Regions from separate parts of the Paenibacillus sp. FSL R10-2788 genome, predicted to be linked through region 2. Evidence: riboswitches for the same ligand, from Rfam matches in the RefSeq annotation. Region 2 holds a riboswitch; each other region holds the start of a gene.
What was found. Region 2 has a riboswitch for thiamine pyrophosphate ahead of NSQ50_RS02110 (ABC transporter substrate-binding protein). Riboswitches for the same ligand answer to the same signal wherever they lie in the genome.
Positions count from the first base shown of each region.

Region 1: it holds a riboswitch for thiamine pyrophosphate, as region 2 does, so the genes downstream of both, NSQ50_RS12775 (ABC transporter ATP-binding protein) here and NSQ50_RS02110 (ABC transporter substrate-binding protein) in region 2, are expected to answer to the same signal.
Region 3: it holds a riboswitch for thiamine pyrophosphate, as region 2 does, so the genes downstream of both, thiC (phosphomethylpyrimidine synthase ThiC) here and NSQ50_RS02110 (ABC transporter substrate-binding protein) in region 2, are expected to answer to the same signal.

Region 1 is NZ_JBBOQA010000001.1:2,910,087-2,914,407, reverse strand. It holds gene NSQ50_RS12790 (amino acid ABC transporter ATP-binding protein) at 1-698, opposite strand, end outside; gene NSQ50_RS12785 (amino acid ABC transporter permease) at 712-1,380, opposite strand; gene NSQ50_RS12780 (amino acid ABC transporter substrate-binding protein) at 1,434-2,270, opposite strand; TPP riboswitch at 2,493-2,596, shown strand; gene NSQ50_RS12775 (ABC transporter ATP-binding protein) at 2,795-3,490, shown strand; gene NSQ50_RS12770 (ABC transporter permease) at 3,471-4,247, shown strand; gene NSQ50_RS12765 (ABC transporter substrate-binding protein) at 4,244-4,321, shown strand, end outside.
Region 2 is NZ_JBBOQA010000001.1:469,875-474,195, forward strand. It holds gene NSQ50_RS02110 (ABC transporter substrate-binding protein) at 668-1,717, opposite strand; TPP riboswitch at 1,879-1,989, opposite strand; gene NSQ50_RS02115 (hypothetical protein) at 2,148-3,611, opposite strand; gene NSQ50_RS02120 (MFS transporter) at 3,684-4,321, opposite strand, start outside.
Region 3 is NZ_JBBOQA010000001.1:6,190,099-6,194,419, reverse strand. It holds gene NSQ50_RS27445 (beta-galactosidase) at 1-1,871, shown strand, start outside; TPP riboswitch at 1,943-2,052, shown strand; gene thiC (phosphomethylpyrimidine synthase ThiC) at 2,155-3,897, shown strand; gene NSQ50_RS27435 (phosphotransferase) at 3,983-4,321, shown strand, end outside.

The DNA of each region.
Region 1 (4,321 bases), 2.4 Mb from region 2:
GGATGCTCCAGCACTTCTTGCGGAGTCCCTTGCTCTAAGATATGACCACCATCCATCAAAATGATCCGGTCCGCTACATCGGCGGCAAATTTCATCTCGTGGGTCACAATCGCCATAGTCATACCTTCTGCCGCTAATTGTTTGATAACCTTAAGCACTTCCCCTACCAGCTCAGGATCGAGCGCCGAAGTGGGCTCATCAAACAATAACACTTCTGGATCTACTGCCATAGCCCGGGCGATGGCCACTCTCTGCTGCTGTCCACCTGACAGCTGATGTGGATAGTTATCAGCTTTATCTGCCAAACCCACCTTAGCCAGCAGCTGAAGCCCCCGCTTGCGCGCTTCTTCCTTGGATCGTTTCAAGACAGTTACCTGTCCCTCCATCACATTGCCAAGCGCAGTCATATGCGGAAATAAATTATACGATTGAAAGACCATCCCTGTTTTCTGACGAAGGGCCAATACGGAATTCTGAGGAATTTTCTTATGATCTGTAAAATTGATGGTGATATCACTGAGCGACAGGCTGCCTTGATCCGGGATTTCCAACAGATTAAAACAGCGCAGCAGTGTAGTCTTCCCGGAGCCAGATGGCCCAATAATGACAAGTACCTTTCCATGCTCCATTTTCAGATCAATACCCTTTAACACTTGGAGTGCGCCGAAGGATTTATGCAAATTAATGATTTCAATCACAAGTATCTCTCCTTTAGGTCGCAGAGTAACGATCGAGTCGTTTCTCCAAGTAATTTTGCAGCGCCGACAGCACAGAACAGAACACTAAATAAAACAATCCTGCTTCGGAGTATACCAGCAGAGGCTCATAAGTGGTAGAGGCTACCTGCTGTGCGGTTCTAAACATCTCCGTATAGGTGATGATCGCTGCAAGCGAAGTATCTTTAACCAAGCTAATAAAGGAATTGGATAACGGCGGTACAGAAACGCGCGCAGCTTGTGGCAGAATTACGCGGCGCAGAGCCTGCCCACGAGTCATCCCGACTGAGAAGGCAGCTTCCCATTGGCCTTTATGTATCGACAGGATAGCAGCGCGTACGATTTCCGATGAATAAGCCCCTACGCTAAGAGTAAATCCAATGGTGGCGGCAATGAAGGGGTCGAGTACAATACCAACAGCCGGCAAACCATAAAATATAATAAATAGCTGCACTAACAATGGGGTTCCTCGAATAACCCACACATAAAAACGGGCGATTAGCTTCGGAATTACCCACGGAGAAAGACGTGCCAGCGCGGTTAGGATCGCCAAAATCAATCCAAGCACAAAGGAAAGTAGCGCCAACGGAATGGTAAAAGCCACCCCGGCTTTTAGCAGGGGTAGCAGTGTGTCTAAGAAAATTTGTATTTTGCGGTCATCCATTATTCAGACATCCTTTTTAGCTTCCAGGCTTAATTAGCCTTGCTAGCCTTGTATTATTTTGAAACGTCAGCTCCAAAGTATTTCTCGGAAATTTTCAAGTACGTTCCATCACTCTTCATCTCTGTAATCGCATCACTGACCGCTTTCACCAGCTCATCATTACCTTTCAGGAATACCGCGGCACTTTGTGATCCTTCAGGAATCTCATCAACCACTTTAATTTTTGCATCTGGTTTTTGTTTTTTTAGATCCAGATAAGACAAGCCATCATTCACAGTTGCATCAATACGTCCCGAAGTCAGCAGGTCCATCGCTTGATTGAAACCATCTGTAGCTACGATTTCAGCACCGTTCTCACGAGCGATATCGGATAAATTACTTGTCAGGGATTGTCCGGCTTTTTTACCTTTAAGATCGGCAAAGGTCTTAATATCCTCATTGTCTTCGCTCACGATCAATACTGCTTTGGATACGATATAGGGTTCAGAGAAATCATATTTCACTTTGCGATCTTCGTTAATGGAAACTTCATTGAAAATGACATCAAACCGTTTCGCATCCATCCCAGCAAAAATACCATCCCACTGAGTTTCAAAAAATTCAGCTTTGACACCTAAACGTTTGGCTACTTCTTCAGCAATTTCCACGTCAAAACCAGTCAATTTCCCCGCAGTGTCATGATAAGTAAAAGGTGCATAAGTCCCTTCTGTACCTATCCGCAATTTGCCGCTGGCCTTCACAGCCTCCAAACTGTTTTGCGCTGAAGATGCTGTTCCACCATTCGTTCCAGCTGTTGGTTCAGCAGCCGTATTGGTATTCGAATTATTGCCGCAAGCCGCTACAAGGACCACGGTTAACGCCAATATAATAGTTAAACTCCATTTTTTCATTATTAAATCCCCTCTCTCTATCCGGTTTTTTTCCGGTAAATTGAATAGTACACTGCCATCACATGATCGTCAATACTTTTTTCCGATTATATACATCGGAATTATAATATTAACTAGATTCCTACCTATATCTTACCCAATCTTGGATTAATCCTTCACTTCTTTCTCTCTTTACTTCTCAGAAAGATATGGTATATTTATTAACAAATTAATATGGACCTGTTATTTCACTAGGGGAGTCGGCCGACTGAGACGGAGCTTCAAGCTCCGGACCCTTGGAACCTGATCTGGATCATACCAGCGGAGGGAAGTGGAGCAGAATTTTCATCAAGCATGTTAAGTGTTATTATGCAGAATGAACTTTTTGACCCATTCATTTCCTCTGGAAATGGATGGGTCTTTATTTGTTTAGGCGCTCCACAAAAATTTTAGGAGGTTAGATCATCACGACCATTTTATCTATTCAAGGCCTAACCTACTCTTTTCCGGAATCTGAGCAACCCCCTGTATTCGCAGATCTATCCATGGATATCAGGCAAGGGGAATTCGTCTCCGTAGTAGGTGCTAGCGGATGCGGGAAAAGTACATTTTTCAAAACGATTGCCGGTTTACTCGAACCTACTCACGGAAAAATAAAACTCTCTACGCACCCGTCAACCGCTAGTCGTTTAGGCCAGATCGCTTATATGCCTCAGCAGGATTTATTGCTGCCTTGGAGGACAGTGCTCGACAACTGCCTTTTGCCTTGGGAGATCAAGCCCAGATTCAATAAACAAGAAACGATCACTCAGATTCGGGAAATGTTGACCCGCTTCGGCTTAGCAGATGTAGAGAACGCTTATCCCCATGAACTTTCGGGTGGAATGAAACAGCGAGTCGCATTTCTGCGCACCTTAGTGGCTGGAGGCGGAAGTGGTCTTATGCTGCTGGATGAGCCCTTTGGCGCTCTCGATGCCATGACCAAACGCGAGATACACCGTTGGCTGTTGGAGTTATGGGGTGAATTGAATCAGACGATTATGCTCATCACTCATGATCTGGAAGAAGCACTATTGCTCAGTGACCGGATTTATTTATTATCTGGCGGTGCGCACAGCGAATTACAGGAGATCGTTGTGGATCTACCAAGGCCAAGACATTATAAGATGAACTATGAACCCCGGTTTATAGCACTACGGGAAGAGTTGGAGCGAAGATTGCATGCAACCTTTACCTTTTAAAAAACATCTAGACAATTATGGTCCCTTCGTTCTTCTGGTACTGCTCATTCTTGTAATCTGGGAGTCAGCTGTTCGCCTTCACATGATTCCAGCCTTTATTCTCCCTGCACCTTCATCTATTGGCTTCGCATTGATCGAGCACAGGCAATTATTATTCGGACAGCATTTATTGGCAACGTTACAGGAGATACTGGTGGGTTTTGTCCTTTCTGTTATTTGTGGTGTATTGCTGGGCACTGGAATGTTCCTGTATCGCCCCATAGAAAAGGCCATCTATCCCTTTCTTATCATTAGCCAGACGATCCCATTAATTGCGCTATCCCCCATTTTTATTATGTGGTTCGGATATTCGCTGTGGAGCAAAGTGGCTGTGGTGTTTTTGACGGCTTTTTTTCCAGTCGTAGTGAGTACATATGATGGACTTCGTACAAGTGGCCAGACTTACAAGGACTTATTATTAACATTTGGTGCAAACCGCTGGCAGCTGCTTGTCAAAACCCAAATTCCACTGGCGTTGCCTGCTTTTTTCTCTGGCTTAAAGCTGTCCATTGTATACTGCGTCATCGGAGCTACTATCGGGGAATGGCTCGGCGGCAGTAAAGGACTCGGTTACTTCAGCCGCAGAATGGCCGGAAATATGCAGAGCGATGAAATGTTCGCGGCTGTATTTCTGCTGTCCGCGCTTGGTGTGGTGCTTTTTCTGGCGATAGCTTTACTCGAACAATTATTTTTAAAGAAAAGAGGATCAAACCAATGAATCATTTAAAATCCCCACAACGAGGACTTATTTCTGTATTTCTAGTATGCACACTTTTGCTCTTAAGCAGCTGC
Region 2 (4,321 bases):
GAATCTTGAACGAACTTGGGAAGTCCGGTACTCACGTAGCACATCACTACGCTCCGTTCCTCCTTCCTCAAGTAACGTCCAACCTTCTTGGTTCTGAAAGCTGACTTTTTGAACTCTTAAATTATAAGGTAAGTTCAAAAAGCCAACTTTGATAACGAAGTAATTCAGGAAGCAAACTCGACGTCGAATCTTGAACGAACTTGGGAAGTCCGGTACTCACGTAGCACATCACTACGCTCCGTTCCTCCTTCCTCAAGTAACGTCCAACCTTCTTGGTTCTGAAAGCCGTCTTTTTGAACTCTTAAATTATAAGGTAAGTTCAAAAAGCCAACTTTGATAACGAAGTAACTCAGGAAGCAAACTCGACATCGAATCTTGAACGAACTTGGGAAGTCCGGTACTCACGTAGCACATCACTACGCTCCGTTCCTCCTTCCTCAAGTAACGTCCAACCTTCTTGGTTCTGAAAGCCGACTTTTTGAGCTCTTAAATTATAAGGTGAGTTCAAAAAGCCAACTTTGATAATGAAGTAATTCAGGAAGCAAACTCGACGTCGAATCTTGAACGAACTTGGGAAGTCCGGTACTCACGTAGCACATCACTACGCTCCGTTCCGTTCCTCCTTCCTCAAGTGACGTCCAACCTTCTTGGTTCTGAAGTCCGCTCTCTACTCCGCCGGTAAAAAATCATTACTGAATGCACTAGCAGCATCCAGCGGTTTATCCAGCAACTTCAGATCATACATCCAGTCGCCGTAATTTTGCCAGACCTCGGTTTTTTGCTCGCCCCAGCGGGCAGCATCGTCCTTGTATTTTGGGCTAAGCCATTTTTGGCTAGCTAGGACAAGGTCGGCGTCCAGGTCAGGAACGGCCTTCGATAACATACCGGCAGCCTCTTCCGGATGATCAATAGCATATTGATAACCTTTTGATGTGGCTTTCATGAAGGCCTTCACCAGCTCAGGATGATCTGCAATTTGCTTCTCACTCGTCGTCAGCACAGGCGTGTAATAATCGAGCTGTGGCGCATAATCCTTTAAGTACAGCATATCCAATGGCTGGCCACGCAACTCAGCCTCAACTCCAGTCCAAGCGTAGAAAATCCAGGCGAAATCAATGTCACGTTTGACGGCGGTAAAATAATCAGCTTCACCGATACTGATCAGCTTCACCTTTTTCACATCGCCACCTTCAGGATCCATGATGGCCTTCATGGCTGCTTCTTCGGCCGGTGAGCCCCAGCCTCCGTAGGTTTTACCTTCGAAATCCTTTGGTGATTTAATATTGCGATCTACTGGAGCGGCGAATCCCGATGTATTATGCTGAATAATAGCTGCTATCGAGACAAGGGGTACGCCTTGTAGACGGGCTAGCGTTAATCCTTCTTGGGCGCTGATGCCAAATGCGGCTTCGCCAGAAGTAACCATAGTATCAGAACCCGCTGCGCCTGGTTGAACGATTTCGACGTCCAGACCTTCTTCAGCGTAGTAACCAAGATCCTTAGCTACGTATAGACCGGTATGATTCGTGTTCGGTGTCCAGTCGAGTGCGACTTTAACTTTGGTGAGCTCTTTTGGAGCATCCGTGCCAGCCGCTGCAGTTGGATCAGTAGCATTTGCTTTGTTTCCGGCTGTATTCCCATTGTTGCTGCCGCATCCGGCAATGGCAAGAATGAGTACACAGGTGAGGCACAACGTAAGTGCTTTTTTGAGGTGCATGTCTTCTTCTCTCCTTTAAGGTTACAAGAATCCCGTCTTCACAACATGAACCGTAAAGTGTAGTATGTACGTTTTTCTACATCTTTTAGTGATCTTACAAAAAAAGCGCCCCGAGTGATCGGGACGCTGGCTTGGCGCAAGGTTAGTCAAGGTCACAGGGACCAGAACCAATTGGCGATTCCTACGCTGGCATTATCCAGATCAGGTATAAGGGTCAGTATCTTGTGGGATACAATCTCAGCCGGCCAATTCCAGCACCCCTGGTTCTATGAAGTTAACGGGTATTTCTATGTGCAATATAAGTAAGTATAAGTTTTGTACCCATACTTTATATCTTATATTTCTCGCATACGGTGTATTATAGACGGCTGTACTCGGAATGTCTAGTAGTGCACTCCTGAATTTTTCCAATCCAGTAGTTTCTTTTTTGCTAGTCTAGATCTTTATATTTCTTGCGGTGACGCCGTTTAAGCTCACTAACCAGCGCCCCTAGCGTGAGGACAACGCTGATCAGAATCCCGCTCATGATCACGAAGAGGGCAAGAAATTCAAAGGGGGAATAACCAATCATTTTACTCCATTGGATTTTTCCATCCAGATCGTCAATGACCTGATTCATGCCGTAAATCCCGCTTACTACCGTAAATACAGTGAGAATCATCAGCAGATTATCCCGTCGCTTGGATTGAAACTTATCCTGATACTGAAACAGGTCATTTAAGGTTTCTTTCACTTCCTCGAACAAAGCGTCGTTTCCGTATACTTTACGCAGCTGAAGAAATATCTCCCGGCCCTGCGACTGGGAAATCAACTCCAAGAAGTAGAACTTTGCCGAGAACTTATTAATGGAGTAGATTAGATTGTCTATTTCCTCATAATCATGATTAATCCGAAGTCGGGAGTGCATGTTGGCAAGCTTTAGCAGAACGATTTTGTGGAAAATATTGAGTAAAAATCCGTAATAATATTGCCCGTACATCTGGTTGGCTAGACTAACAGCAATTTCCTGTTCAGCGCGGGTCATGCAGCAAAAGGTCTGCTCATTCATCATATAATACGTGTCTGGGCCCCAGCGATTATAGGAATGCTCATGACAATAGTTTGCAATATACGCTGGATCGCTTGCACTGGCATAGGGCTTTCCGTTCAGATCAATTCCATCAAGCTGTGAGGCGCGATAGCGTAGATTTACACTAATCTCATCAGAACTTTCTTCATTCTGAAAGCCGTAAAAAGCTTGTACCTGCATTCTTTCATCTACGAAAAAAGGAAGGGTCTCAAAATAAGCCCCATTGATATCCGATTGATCCAGATATGGCTCCAGTCCATCCACCAAATTTCGGAAGACAAAATCCTCTACCATCTCATAGGTCTGTTCCCCGCAATGAATATAAGTGTAGTCATCCTGTATGAAGGTTTTCTCTAGCGCACGGAAACGATCCGCGAATTCTAGGGCAATACTAAAGGGAATCGAATCCCCCTCCAGCTGGACACGTATCGTCACGAATCCAAGCTGAAAGGGACATATGAATATATCCGTCGAGAGAATTTTGAAAAATATAGATTGCTGCGGAATCTCCAGAATGCAGTCGAGATTATTTACTCTGGAAAAACGGCGAAACGAGTCGGCATCCTTCCTGCGCGGAAAAAGGACGTGTGCGGCAAACGGTAAATAGGTGCGCTCCATTCGTTCATGGGAAACACAGTAACCTTCTCCATAATAGGCAGCTTCCAGTTCTTTGTTATCCAGAAAAAAACGTGTGAATCCGTCGTCCTGTAATTGCTGGATAAGCTGCTTAGAATCGCCCTTTTTTATAGAGAAGGGAAATATAAACTGCATAAGCGCAGTATGTAACAAAGGCTCAGTTGAAGACTCATTTAAAGACTCATTCATTCATTGTCCATCCTTGTGCTCAGAATATGCTTATAGATCACATTACCCTAAAAGGATAACGTTGATACTATTCTAAATACGGGAACTCTTTCCTTCCACCGCTTGCCTGGCTTGGAATCTCCATGCGGCAATGCTTAGCAGGAACAAGAAGGCAGCAAAAGTGGCAAGTAATCCGGCTGTTTGTGCCACTTCTAAATGGTCCATAGACCAGCCCGTAAACAGAGGTAGCAAAGCACCACCAACGCCTCCGGAAGCAATCATAATGCTGGGTGTTGACTCTTCGGTGCCAGGCAGCATTTTGCTGGAGAAAACCAATGCAATGGAGAAAATACCGGACATAAACAGCCCCAGCAGCAGAATTACAATGAAAGCAGTCATTCGATTGTCAGTGAACGGAAAGAGTGTCAGCAGTAACAAGGTTAGTAAACAGCTGCTGAGAATGTACACGCGATAAGATATTTTTTCGGCAATTACACCCGCAAACAATCTTCCTGTAGACATCGCCAGCCAAAAGAAAGTGACTGTCAGTGCTGCCGCAGACTCTGTCATCCCTAGCTTGGCAATAAAGATAGCCGGCATAAAGTTGACTAAACTCATCTCTGTGCCTACATAAAGAAAAAAGAAAACGATGAAGATCCCTAGCAGAATCCATTGCTTACCTTTATACGGAAATTTTTTGTTAGAACGTGAGCTTGAGGAATGCGAATTGT
Region 3 (4,321 bases), 5.7 Mb from region 2:
GGCTCTTTGATCGGGCGATTGATCTAGCACATAAATATGGCCTTCAGGTTGTACTTGGTACTCCGACGGCAACGCCTCCAGCTTGGTTGACTGATAAGTATCCAGAAGTATTAAATGTAACCTACGAAGGTGTTACACTTCAGCATGGCATGCGCCGCCATTATAATTACAGCAGTCCTAAATACCGGGATCTGTGTGCACGTATTGCAGAACAAATGGCTGAACATTACGGCAATCATCCGGGTGTAGTTGGCTGGCAAATTGATAATGAGCTCAACTGTGAGATCAGTGAATTTTATTCGGAGAGTGACCATAAGGCCTTCCGGGAATGGCTACAGCAGAAATATGTTACGCTTGAGCATTTGAACGAGGCATGGGGAGCTGTTTTTTGGAATCAAAGCTATAGTGACTGGTCTCAGGTCTATCTTCCACGTCCGACTCCAGTAGCGAAGCAACCCAATCCTCATCAGGCATTGGATGAAAAGCGGTTTATTTCGGACAATACAATTTCTTTTGCCAAAAACCAAGCGGATATCATTCGTAAACTTGCCCCTAAGCAATGGGTAACCACGAACGGTCTGTTCGGTCATCTCGATAGCCATGAAATGACGGATGAACTGCTGGATTTCTTCAGCTATGATTCCTATCCTCAGTTCTCTACTATTTTTTATGACCCGAATGAGCGGAATCCGCTGAATGATAGAGGCTGGGGACTGTCGTTATCTGTTGTTCGTTCGATATCCCCGAATTTCTGCATTATGGAGCAGCAGTCGGGCCCGGGTGGCTGGGTGAACCGGATGGATATGCCTTCTCCAAAGCCCGGGCAGATGCGGTTATGGACTTATCAGTCGATCGCTCATGGGGCAGATATGGTGTTATATTTCCGCTGGCGGACAGCTACGATGGGCAATGAAATTTATTGGCATGGAATCAATGACTATCATAATCAGCCTAACCGGAGAGTGCGGGAAGCGGGGCAGATCGGTCAGGAGCTGGCAGCAGCAGGTCAAGCGTTTATCGGTACTCATAATCAGGCTAACGTTGCTATTGTTCGTGATTATGACAATGAGTGGGATGGAGAATACGATGTTTGGCATGGCCCGTTTATGTGGAAGAGCAATAAGGAGTGGTACAAGGCTCTTCAGCGGAAGCATATCCCTAATGACGTGCTCTATTTGCGCAAAAAAACAACGCTGGAGGAGCTTGCAAGGTACGACGTGCTTATCTATCCTCACCCAGCGATTATGACAGATGAGACAGCGTCTCTGCTGGATGAATATGTTCAACAAGGCGGCAAACTGATCTTCGGCTGTAGAACTGGCTATAAGGATGAGCGCGGTCAATGTTATATGCGTCCTTTCCCAGGTGCTGCTAAGGATCTATGCGGGATCACAGTTGAAGAATTCACAATGGTTAAGGGCAGTCGTCAGCCAACAACAATTAGCTGGTCGGGCGCGACCGAAGTCGTTACAGGAGCAGATGACTTTAATGATATTCTCAAAATAGAGGAAGCTTCGGTTGAAGTGATGGCGGTTTACGCCTCTGATTATTATGCAGGAAAACCGGCGGTAACTAGAAATCGTCGCGGCAAGGGTGAGGTTTGGTATTACGGAGCCGTATTTAACGAACAGGCAGCGGCTGAGATCATAAAATTAATTGATCTACAATCGCCAGCAAATTGGCTGGAGCTCCCAGAAGAGGTAGAGCTGCAAGTCCGTACCGGAGCTTCTTCCAGTTATGCTTTTTTGCTTAATTATAGTGAGACTCCTGTCACGATCCATCTTCATGAGACCAAAACAGATTTACTGAGCGGCACAACATTGTCGGGCGAGGTGCTTCTGGAAGGATTTGGGGTACTGGTGTTATACTAACGTACACGTTGATCTCACATTTGAGTAGATTTGGATAATTCTCTCTTTTCGGTTATACTTTGAAGTAGCAATTATATAGTTACGGGAGCTTGGTGGGACCAGGCTGAGAGGATAGTTATAACTATCGACCGTCAAACCTGATCTGGATAATGCCAGCGGAGGAAATGGAGCTCTATTTCTATTTGTCTACTCTAAGGCCTCATCTTATACAGATGTGGCCTTTTCTATGTGTGGGGAGTAGACCGTCTCCGCTTGATCAAATCACCTTATAGGAGGAATTGAGATGACAAGCGAATTGAACAACGATCCAATCAATTTATCAGCTTTTCCAGCAAGTCAAAAAGTGTATGTAAAGGGTTCACGGCCTGATATTCAGGTGCCTATGCGGGAGATCTCACTTAGTCCAACTGCGGGCATAGACGGCGAAGAGGAGAATTCCCCAATTCATGTCTATGACACAAGTGGGGCTTACACGGATGCTAATATTCATACTGATATTCGTCAGGGGTTAGAGCCCAATCGTCTAAGCTGGATTGAGGAACGAGGGGATGTGGAAGCGTACGAAGGAAGAACCGTGAAGCCTGAAGATAACGGGAATGCAACGGGAAAAGCTGTGGCGGAAGTGTTTCCAGCGCTCCATAGAAAACCTTTGCGAGCGAAAAAGGGGCGTAATGTCTCTCAAATGCATTATGCACGCAAAGGGATTATTACTTCGGAAATGGAATACGTTGCGATTCGTGAGAATGTGACACCGGAATTTGTAAGAGATGAAGTAGCCCGCGGCCGCGCCATCATTCCAGCGAATATCAATCATCCAGAGAGTGAACCAATGATTATTGGGCGTAATTTTTTGGTAAAGATCAATGCCAATATTGGAAACTCCGCAGTATCCTCATCCATAGAGGAAGAGGTGGAGAAAATGAGATGGGCTACCCGCTGGGGTGCAGACAATATAATGGATCTCTCCACAGGTAAAAACATCCATACGACACGCGAGTGGATCATCCGTAATTCTCCTGTTCCTATTGGAACGGTGCCTATTTATCAAGCTTTGGAAAAAGTGAATGGGAAAGCGGAAGATTTAACGTGGGAAGTATACCGTGATACGCTCATTGAGCAAGCGGAGCAAGGGGTGGACTATTTTACCATTCATGCGGGAGTTCTGCTTCGTTATATCCCGTTGACGGCACAACGTATGACAGGTATTGTTTCAAGAGGTGGCTCCATTATGGCGGCATGGTGTCTTGCGCATCATCAAGAGAACTTTTTATATACACATTTTGAAGAGATATGTGAAATCATGAAGCTGTACGATGTTTCTTTTTCCCTAGGCGATGGATTACGTCCGGGTTCGATTGCTGATGCGAATGATGAAGCACAATTTGCCGAGTTAGAGACGTTAGGTGAATTAACAGCTATGGCTTGGAGTCATGATGTACAGGTGATGGTAGAGGGTCCAGGACATGTGCCGATGCACTTGATTAAAGAGAATATGGATAAGCAACTTGAAACTTGCAACGAAGCCCCTTTTTATACGTTAGGTCCACTGACTACAGATATTGCGCCGGGGTATGATCATATTACCTCTGCTATAGGTGCAGCGATGATTGGTTGGTTCGGTACAGCAATGTTATGTTACGTAACTCCGAAGGAGCATCTTGGCCTGCCTAATAAGGAAGATGTACGTGTAGGGGTCATTACTTATAAAATAGCGGCACATGCCGCAGATTTGGCGAAAGGGCATAAAGGAGCACAAGACCGGGATAACGCTCTTTCGAAAGCCCGTTTTGAATTTCGTTGGCGTGATCAATTTCATTTATCGTTAGATCCTGAGCGAGCGCTAGAATATCATGATGAGACATTGCCTGCGGAAGGCGCTAAAACAGCTCATTTTTGTTCCATGTGCGGGCCGAAATTTTGCAGTATGAAGATCTCTCATAATATCCGTAATTCGACGAGAATTGAATCAGGAATGCAAGAGAAGGCAGAAGAGTTTCTCCAAGGCGGGAGCCTCATTTATAGATAACTTTTTCTGCTAAAAAGAAATATCTAAAAGAAGTCGTCATTGGCGGCTTCTTCTTTTATACTTTGAATAGATAGGAGTTGATGAAATGGAAGCGATTCGTTCAGAGGAAGCCATTTTAGAGGATTTAAGTAATAGTTTCTATCATTTTTTTGGATTGAAAGTCCTTCATGCTACCCCAATAAAACGTGGCTGGTTAAATCTTAAATGGAAAATCACAACGGATTCAGGGCAATTTCTACTTAAACAATACAACAAAAAAAGATATAAATTGTATAACCCAGAAGAGCTGAACTTTGCCTTTTCTCAACAGAAAAGATTGTATCTACAGGGGCTCCCATGTCCCGGATTGTTGGCTTATAACAATAATGTTTTACTGGAATCAGATCAGGGAGAAACGTTTATGGCAATGGAATATTGTGAAGGC